Regions from separate parts of the Paenibacillus sp. FSL M7-0896 genome, predicted to be linked through region 2. Evidence: predicted binding sites of a transcription regulator. Region 2 holds the regulator's gene; each other region holds the start of a gene.
What was found. The regulator Rex, encoded in region 2, represses fermentation and respiration genes when NADH is low (regulators of the CRP and FNR family bind a similar motif). The targets are predictions, from matches to a motif close to TTGTGAAATATTTCACAA.

Region 1 (3,284 bases), 2.9 Mb from region 2:
CGAAGCCTTCCAGGAAGAAGAACCCGACGAACAGCACCGCAATCAGCAGAAACCATAATTCATTAAGTGACATAGGTTAGCCCTCCTTGTTATACGGATCGTGGGATTCACCGTGTTCGTTATCCATAGCATAAGGACCTTTTTTGATCACTTTGACGAACAGGCCGACTAGCACTGCACCCAATATGGCATAGATCGCGGTAAAAGAAATCACCGAGAACAGTACCTGTCCGCTGGTAATATTAGGTGATACACTGTCTTCTGTAGTCATAAGTCCGAATACAGTCCATGGCTGACGCCCGATCTCTGTCATAATCCAGCCGGCCGTGTTGGCAATCGGCGGAAGCAGCAGTCCCCAGAACATGAAGCGCATGAACCAGGTATTGGGTCTGTCCATCTTTTTACGCCACATGAGGTAGATCGCGTATACCCCAAACAGTATCATCAGCGAGCCTGCAGCCACCATGATCCGGAAGCTCCAGAAGGTTGTTTTGACCGGCGGAATATAATCTCCTGGCCCATAGGCCACTTCATACTCCTGCTGCAGCTCCAGCATCCCCTTCACTTCACCGGAGAATTTACTGTAGGACAGGAAGCTCAGCAGATACGGAACCTGAACTTCATTGCTGTTGGTCTGGTTCTTCACATCGATATTGGCAAACACCGTCCAAGGTGCCGGGTCGCCGCTCTCGCCCCACAGCGCTTCGGATGCGGCCATCTTCATTGGCTGTGTCTCTACCAGATATTGAGCCTGTGCATGTCCTGCAACCGCAACGCCGAAGGAAGAGATAACCCCTACAATTGCTGCAATCTCGAATGATTTTCGGAAAAAGGCAACGTCCTGCTTCTTAAGCAATTTGTATGCACTGATCCCTGTTACCAGGAAGGCGCCTGTAGCGTAAGCGGCAAGGACTGTATGCGGAAATTCCACCAGCAGCTGGCCGTTTGTAATCAGTGCGAAGATGTCATTCATCTCAGCACGGCCATTGTTCATCTGGAAGCCGACCGGATGCTGCATGAACGAGTTAGCCAGCAGAATCCAGAATGCCGACAGCATCGTTCCGAAGGCGACCAGCCAGATGGATAACAGATGAATCCGCTTGGATACCTTATCCCAGCCGAAGATCCAGATTCCGATGAACGTGGACTCCAGGAAGAAGGCCAACAAGGCTTCAATCGCAAGCGGAGCCCCGAACACATCACCGACGAAGCGCGAATAATCCGACCAGTTCATCCCGAACTGGAACTCCTGCAAGATCCCTGTTACTACACCTACTGCGAAGTTAATCAGGAATAGCTTCCCCCAGAATTGCGCCATTCTTTTGTACTCTTCATTGCCCTTTCTTACGTACATGGTCTCCATAATGGCAATTATGAGCGCAAGTCCGATCGATACTGGCACAAAGAAATAATGAAAAATTGTCGTCGACGCAAATTGTATACGCGACAGCAGTACTGTATCCATATTTCTCCCCTTCCTTCTCCCCATTTCGTTATGTCTATTTTGTCAAATTCCCATCACTCAAAGTGTGATAATTATCACATTATACGCCCCGTTTAGGCATAAAAAACAATAAATTTGTGACAAATATCACAATTTTGCATTTAAAAGCAAAAAAAATAAGACGGTTTCACCGTCTTGAAGGTGTCCTGCATATATAGTTGTCTTGACTCATAAAGGTATTGGTCTAGGTAATGGAAATACCTTTCTTAAGCGATTTGAGATCGCCATTTGAATTAAGCAATTGCGGCAGCATCTTCATGCTACGAACCATTGGGGAATGACAGAGACGGCAGGAAGGCGCATGTTCAAATGCGAAATTATCCCTCATCCATCCATTGCAATCCTCGTTGGTACAGGCCCAAATTGCGGTATTTTCTTCCGGTACTTCCTCCAAAGGCTTTTTCCGGTAGTTCATTGCCGTTCCTCCCTTCCTTTATGTTGCAAGCAAGTGATGATAAAAAAAGACCGTCCCAACTTTCACAAGCGGGGACGGTACCTTCTATTAATTACAGTTTTACAACGTTTTCGGCTTGTGGTCCGCGGTTGCCTTGAACAACGTTGAATTCAACGCGTTGGCCTTCGTCCAAAGTTTTGAAGCCGTCGCCAGTGATTGCGCTGAAGTGAACGAATACGTCGCTTCCGCCTTCAACTTCGATGAAACCGAATCCTTTTTCTGCGTTGAACCATTTAACTGTACCTGTTTGCATGTGTGTTACCTCCACAAATTTAAATTAATATGTTCTTTTTATCTTCAGACAAAGAAAAAATTCACACATTGAGAAAGGTTGTAGCTTTGGTTGACAGCCCTTTTCAATGCGAGAATAAGGTATCAATGTAAGAACAATTTCATGTTACCACACCTTAATAACAAAGGCAAGCTGTTCTATCCTAATTCCTCCGTTTTTTCCCTTATAAGGACTACTTCCCAATGTAAGGGCTACCAGTCAGAATAAATTGTAATATTTATACCCATTGCTACCAATTACCCCATTTATTTATTCTTGAAACAGCCCCGCCCTCTTCTTTTTTTCCTGAAAAGGACGGCTTGAACTGTTTCCGTAATCGTGACTGCCTCATTATTATATACGGTCATTTCCAATTTTATTCCTCTGGCTTCTCAAGAAGCTGGACTGTGGTCTGCTTCACTTCACCATTGCGGTAGAAGGTAATCTTCAGCTTATCGCCGATCTTGGTATGATCGTACAGATATTTGCGCAGCGACAGCGTGGAGGTAATCGGCTTATCGTTGAACTTGGTAATCACATCGTTAAGCTGCAGACCCGCTTCCTTCGCCGGTCCCACAGCATCCAGAACCACAACCCCATCGGTCACTAGAGACGGAAGATTGAGCTCCTTACGCTGGTCATCGGCCAGCGGTACATAAGGATTATTCAGATCCACTGAATAGACGCCCAGGTATGACCGGGCTATCCGGCCTTTGGAGGTAAGCTCATTGGCTGTATCCACCACATGATTGGAGGGAATCGCAAAGCCCAGTCCCTCTACCCCCGTATCGGAGATCTTCATCGTATTGATACCAATCACCTTGCCGTCCAGATCCACTAGTGCGCCCCCGCTGTTGCCCTCGTTAATGGCCGCATCCGTCTGGATCACTTCCTGCTCCCAATCGTACACGCCGTCCTGGTTCAGTGACACCGGTATCGTCCGCTCTGTGTAGCTGACAATACCGGAAGTCAGTGTATCTCCAAGCCCCAGCGGGTTGCCGATGGCAATGACAGTCTCACCCAGACGCAGCTTGGAGGAATCCCCGATCTCAGCA
Region 2 (3,284 bases):
GGCTGCCCTTGAGAATACACTGAACCTCAGTCTGAGCGATATCATCCGCAAGGGCGACAAAATGCTCAGTGAGATGCGTGACACGGACAGCCAATCCTCCTCAGACAGTCTTGTGACCGATATCGGCGGGTTATTCAAGGATCTGGCATCCATTAGAGAGCAGATCCGCTTCTTCATGAGTCTGAACGATGAGAATATCGTGTATTGGCTGGAGGGAAGCGGTAATTATAAGGGCAAGTCACTGCAAATGTATGCTGTTCCTGTAGATGTCAGCACCCAGCTCAGGGAGCTGTTCTTCGATAAGAAGAAGAGCATTATCCTGACCTCGGCCACCTTATCCGTGGATAAATCCTTCCAGTTCATGATTGATAACCTGGGTCTTGGCGAGGCTGCAGAGCAGCGGCGTCTGATGACAACACTGCTTCCGTCGCCATTCAAGTATCGTGAGCAGGCTCTCCTGGTCATTCCCCGGGACTTCCCGAGCGTCAAGGGGAGTATTGGGGATGCCCGCTTCGTGGACACCCTCGTGCACTCCCTTGCCGAGACAGCTGTAACAACACGGGGGCGGATGCTGGTGCTGTTCACCTCCTACAAGATGCTGCGCCAGGTGTATGAACCGCTGAAGGAGGCACTTGCCTCACAGGATATCGCGGTACTCGGACAAGGTGTGGAAGGCGGCAGCCGGAGCAAGCTGATCCGCCGCTTCCAGGACAGCCCGGCTTCGGTCTTGCTGGGTACCAGCAGCTTCTGGGAAGGGGTGGATATCCCTGGAGAAGCATTGACCTGCCTGGCGATTGTCAGACTGCCGTTCCAGCCGCCGAATCACCCGCTGGCAGAAGCGAAGTCAGAGCTGCTTCAGGCACAGAAGAAGAATCCGTTCATGAAGCTGTCCGTGCCGCAGGCTGTCATCCGCTTCAAGCAGGGCTTCGGGCGGCTGGTCCGCACGGCGCAGGACCGGGGCATCGTAATTGTGTACGATACCAGAGTGATTGAATCGCATTACGGAAAGTACTTTCTGTACTCGCTCCCCGGTCCCAAGATGGAGCATATGCTCACCGAGCAGATGGTCCCGAGAATTGCCGAATGGCTGGATGACGGCGGGGTTTCCTAATTCATCTGCTATTGCTATTATTAATAAGTCATGATTATCCTGAAGATCCGTTCCCGCCTGTCCTGCCACTCCGGCAGGCGGCGGGGCACGGTTGCTATAATTGTACGGAATGAAGTGTAGGCTAACAAAACTTTTAAGGAGGAGAATACATGAAATCGGATAAAATATCGGAGGCCGTCGTGCGCAGGCTCCCAGTGTACCTGCGTTTCCTGAACGATCTCCAAAAACGTGAAATCTCCACAGTCTCTTCTCAGGAGCTGGGCCAGAAGCTTGACCTAAATCCCGCCCAGATCCGTAAGGATTTGGCTTATTTTGGTGATTTTGGCAGAAAAGGCATCGGCTATGATGTATCTTATCTGATTGAGAAGATCCGCCATATCCTGAAGCTTGACCAGCAAATTAATGTTGCACTGGTTGGAGCCGGTAACCTCGGTCATGCCTTGTCTAACTACAACGCTTACTTGAAGGATACGATGAAGATTACTGCCATCTTCGATGCCTACCCGCCGAAGGTGGGCCAGCAGATCAACTCGCTGGTTGTGCAGCCGATGGAGGAGCTAAGCAGTACCATCCGCTCGCAGGGCATCCGGATCGGGATTATTACCGTGCCTGACAGCGAAGCCCAGAACGTAGCTGATATTCTTGTGGATTCCGGTATCGAAGCGATTCTGAACTTCGCACCGGTTATTCTCAAGACGCCTGCCAATATCCGGATTCATGCCGCAGATTTCACCACAGATCTGCAGAGCTTGGCCTATTATTTGCATGATGGAAAGGATGAGGCTGAAGATGAGCAGTAAGATCACGATAATCAAGAATGGGCACTTCCTGGTTCCGGGCAGTGACAAGCCGGTACTGAGCGGGTACATGACCCTGGAGAATGATTTGATTACTTACATAGGTGAAGCTGAGCCGGTAGTGGAGGATGGCGCACAGGTCGTAGACGGCAGCCGTCTGCTGTTCATGCCTGGTCTGGTAAATACCCATGGTCATACTGCAATGTCACTGCTGCGCGGGTACGGTGACGATATGGTGCTTCAGACTTGGCTGCAGGAGAAGATGTGGCCGATGGAAGAGAAATTCACTGGTGATGATGTATATTGGGGAACCTCGTTGTCCGTGCTGGAGATGCTGAAGGGCGGCACAACCACCTTCCTCGATATGTATGATCATATGGACCGGGTAGCGGAAGTAACGGAGCAGTCCGGTATTCGTGCTGTGCTGATGCGCGGCGTAATTGGGCTGTGCCCGGAAGAGGTACAGCAAGCGAAGCTTGCTGAGGCGATTGCTTTTGCCCGTAACTGGCACGGCAAGGCTGACGGCAGAATTACGACCATGCTCTCACCGCACGCCCCGTACACCTGTCCTCCAGAGTTTTTCATGAAGTTTGTGCAGGCTGCCCATGATCTGGACTTGCCAATGCACACCCATATGTCCGAGACGCGCCATGAAGTGGAACAGAACGTGGCCGACTACGGCCTGCGTCCGGTCGCGCATCTGGAGAAGCTCGGGATGTTCACCCGTCCTTCGCTCATTGCCCACGGGGTTCATCTGAACGATGAAGAGATCGGTATCCTGGCCCGCCATAACGTTGGCGTGTCGCATAACCCCGGCAGTAACCTGAAGCTGGCCAGCGGGGTAGCCCGTGTTCCTGAGCTGCTGAGAGCCGGGGTTAAGGTCTCTCTGGGGACAGACGGTGCGGCGAGCAACAACAATCTGGATATGTTCGAAGAGATGCGGCTGGTGGCTCTGATCCACAAGGGCGTAAGCGGTGATCCTACAGCGGTACCGGCTCCTGAGGCGCTTCTGATGGCTACGGAGTATGGGGCGCAGTCTATTTTCCTAAGCGGGGTGGGCCGGCTTGCAGCAGGAATGAAGGCCGACTTCATCGCACTTGATATTGACCAGCCTCATCTGCTGCCGCATACCGATCTGCTCTCCCATGCCGTATATTCGGCAAGTGCCAAGGATGTGGAGCATGTATGGGTGAACGGCCAGCAGGTTGTGAAGCATGGACAATGCCTGACACTTGATGAAGAAGCCATCCGCCGCAAAGCACAGGAGACGTTCGAGAGCCTGCTTAAACGGTAATTCAAGGGAACGGGAAAGGAAGCAGCGTGGTGAAGAAGAAGAGGAGAAAATGGATCTGGCTGGGGATTACCGTGGTGCTGCT
Region 3 (3,284 bases), 3.7 Mb from region 2:
GTGAAATACGGCTTGCTTCCGTATGGCGTACGGATCAAGGTGGTGCTGGCTCCCGTCAGCTTCTTCAATGTCGCATTGGCCCCCGACATCTCGGCTAGCGCCGCTGCCGGCGAAGCATAGAACTTCTCCTGGCGGTGGGTCACGCCATGCAGCGCTAAGCCATGGCCTTCTTTCGCAGTCCGCTTCACCTGGGCGGGATGCTGATTCATGTTGTTCCCCAGCATGAAGAAGGTTGCCTGTACGTCGTATTTACGCAGGATGTCCAGCAGGTCGCCAGTCGTGGCTGACGGGCCATCGTCGAAGGTCAGGTATACGGTCCGGCCCGGCTTGCCCGGCTCAGTTGGTGTAACCGGAGTGGCAGGATTCGTTGGAGCTACCGGAGCCTTCGGCTTCAGCTCGGCAGCATATTTATCGGTGAAGGCTGCATCGGTAAGCTGCGCCGAGCCGTCCTTCACACGAAGTAAATATTTATCTCCCGCATAGGAAATGCTATACCCGAGGTAACCGCTGAGCTTCAGCGGAGCCATGAGTTTGCCGTCCTGTACGAAAGTGCTCATAGGCACGGTAGTACCATCCTTCAGCACCGCACCTCCGTCCTTGCTCAGCAGGGTAAGCGAACCTGTCCCGCCGGCTACGTGAATCCCGTCCGTCAGGCCGGTAAGGGTCCATTTCAGCTCATCCGCAAGCGCGCGCAGCGGTACATAATAGGTGCCTTTTACGGATACAGCTTCAACCTTGCTTAATTTATCGTTGACTCCGAGTTTAAGAATAGTGCTATCACCTTTAGCGTTAGCCGGGACCTGCACAAGCCCCATAATTAGGAATAAAGACATGAATAAGAGCAGAATTTTCTTGATGCGCACAGCAGCAGTCTCCAATCTATGTATATTTGTCTATCACTTTATCATATATACTTTCAACGTAATTTGAGAGATTGTAACCGCAAGCTAAGAAATTGTTACTCTTATGCAATGATAAATGAGGGTTCGCCATTATTTTCAGAAAGCACGCAATTCTCGTCGAATGCTGTCACAGCAGGCGTTACACGGTTAAATCAGCGGTTTTTGGCACAGAATAATTGTGACAAATTTAATAACAATATCGGAATTTTGAACAAAAATTGAACAACCTTAAAATTAGCTAAAGTGCGCCACTACAGTGATCTTTATCATACCCTTAGGGAGTTGTAACAATTTGATCACACATATTTAACTTGTTCGCCATTTTTAAGGTCTATTTTATATATTTATACAAAATATGTATTTTGCATTATGGGTAAGTAGTTCTTACTATAGATACAGATCAATGTACTTCCGTTAATGAACGGCGAATGAAAAGTAGTATTGAAGGAAGGAGTTCTATATGAAAAAAAAGGGACCGTTATACGCTCTGTTTCTAAGCCTGATCCTTCTCCTGCCGGGATGCAGCTCAATCGCTGTTCTGAACCCGAAGGGGCCGTCTGCCAGAACGTTATCTGACACCATTATCCTCTCAATTATTGTAATGCTTGGTGTTCTGGCAGTTGTCTACATCCTATACATCTTTGTATTGGTGAAATACCGTGCGAAGAAGAGTAATGAGGGTTACATTCCAAAGCACGAGGAAGGCAATGTAGTCCTTGAGGCGATCTGGATTATTATCCCGATCATTATCGTAGCCTTCCTGTCTGTTGTAACCGTCAAGACGACAAACGAAGTGGAGAATGTGGCTGCGGATTATAAAGATCAGACTCCGCTGGTCATCTATGCTTCCTCCTCCAACTGGAAATGGCATTTCAGCTACCCTGAGGAAGGGATCGAGACGGTGAACTACGTGAATATGCCGGTGCATCGTGCGGTAGAATTCAGAATGTACTCATTCGGCACCATTACCAGTCTTTGGATTCCACAGCTTGCCGGTCAAAAGTACGCCATGAGCGACATGCTGACAACGCTTCATCTCTCCGCTGATACGGAAGGCTCTTATATCGGAAAGAATGCTAACTTCAGCGGTAAAGGCTTCGCCCACATGGAATTCGAAGCACTTGTTCTGAGTAACAAAGGTTACGAGGACTGGGTGAAGGAAGTGAAGGAAACTGCACCTAAGCTGACGGAGGAAGAATTCAAAGGCCTGCTGGCCACGGATTACCTCGGACGCAAAACGTATTCCTCCACCCATCTGGAGTTCAGCCCTCCTCCGGGAAATCACGGAGATCATATGAGCGGCGGCGGCAAGGAAATGGATATGGACAACGGCAATCCGGAGCATCAGGATAACAAGGAAATTCATCCGTCTCCCGAGCCGTCCAGCGGAACGGAATTCGACAGCAAGCCTGATCCGGAAGTCGATCAGCCGCTGCCAAGCTCTCCTGTGGATGAAAGCACACATGAAGGACACTAGCTCTCTTACGAGCTTAATGCAACACACTGAAAGGAGCTACCCTAATGGATTTGGACAAATTTAAGGTTCACGGCGAACCCTTGATATACGGGGCCATGATCAGTATTGCACTGGCAACCATCGGGATTCTCGTAGGGCTTACCTATTTCAAGAAATGGGGCTATCTGTGGCGCGAATGGCTGACCACGGTTGACCACAAAAAAATCGGGATTATGTACATCCTCGCGGCGCTGCTGATGCTGTTCCGCGGCGGTGTAGATGCGATGATGATGCGTCTGCAGACGGCTGCGCCGGAAATGAAATTCCTCGATGCGCAGCATTACAATGAGGTCTTCACCACCCATGGTCTGATCATGATTCTCTTCATGGCCATGCCTTTTATCATCGGTCTGATGAACGTAATCATTCCGCTGCAGATCGGCGCACGGGACGTTGCCTTCCCGCGGCTGAACGCCGTCAGCTTCTGGCTCTTCTTCATGGGCGCCATGCTGCTGAACATTTCCTTCGTCATCGGCGGCTCGCCGGATGCGGGCTGGTCAGCCTACTTCCCGCTGGCGAGTCTTGAGTTCAGCCCGACCGTAGGGAACAACTATTACTCTCTGGCCCTGCAAATATCCGGTATCGGTACGCTGATCACCGGGGTTAACTTTATCGTAACGATTCTCAAAATGCGCGCACCAGGCATGACGCTGATGAAGATGCCGATGTTCACCTGGTCCGTACTTATCACCAACGTTATCATTGTCTTCGCCTTCCCGGTTCTTACCGTAGCGCTGGCGATGATGATGTTCGACCGCCTCTTCGGCTCCCAGTTCTTCACGATGGCCAACGGCGGGATGGATATGCTCTGGGCCAACCTGTTCTGGGTCTGGGGACATCCGGAGGTCTATATCGTTATCCTTCCG

Region 1: a site for Rex is predicted at 1,580-1,597, ahead of MKY12_RS31785 (cytochrome ubiquinol oxidase subunit I). Genes of this name have one in related genera too.
Region 3: a site for Rex is predicted at 1,079-1,096, ahead of qoxA (cytochrome aa3 quinol oxidase subunit II). Genes of this name have one in related genera too.

The regions. Positions count from the first base shown of each region.
Region 1 is NZ_CP150250.1:7,315,961-7,319,244, forward strand. It holds gene cydB (cytochrome d ubiquinol oxidase subunit II) at 1-73, opposite strand, end outside; gene MKY12_RS31785 (cytochrome ubiquinol oxidase subunit I) at 77-1,465, opposite strand; gene MKY12_RS31790 (cold-shock protein) at 1,689-1,919, opposite strand; gene MKY12_RS31795 (cold-shock protein) at 2,011-2,211, opposite strand; gene MKY12_RS31800 (trypsin-like peptidase domain-containing protein) at 2,606-3,284, opposite strand, start outside.
Region 2 is NZ_CP150250.1:4,425,203-4,428,486, reverse strand. It holds gene dinG (ATP-dependent DNA helicase DinG) at 1-1,111, shown strand, start outside; gene MKY12_RS19095 (redox-sensing transcriptional repressor Rex) at 1,261-1,911, shown strand; gene MKY12_RS19090 (amidohydrolase) at 1,901-3,202, shown strand; gene MKY12_RS19085 (DUF5590 domain-containing protein) at 3,232-3,284, shown strand, end outside.
Region 3 is NZ_CP150250.1:765,356-768,639, reverse strand. It holds gene MKY12_RS03175 (polysaccharide deacetylase family protein) at 1-863, opposite strand, end outside; gene qoxA (cytochrome aa3 quinol oxidase subunit II) at 1,363-2,379, shown strand; gene qoxB (cytochrome aa3 quinol oxidase subunit I) at 2,424-3,284, shown strand, end outside.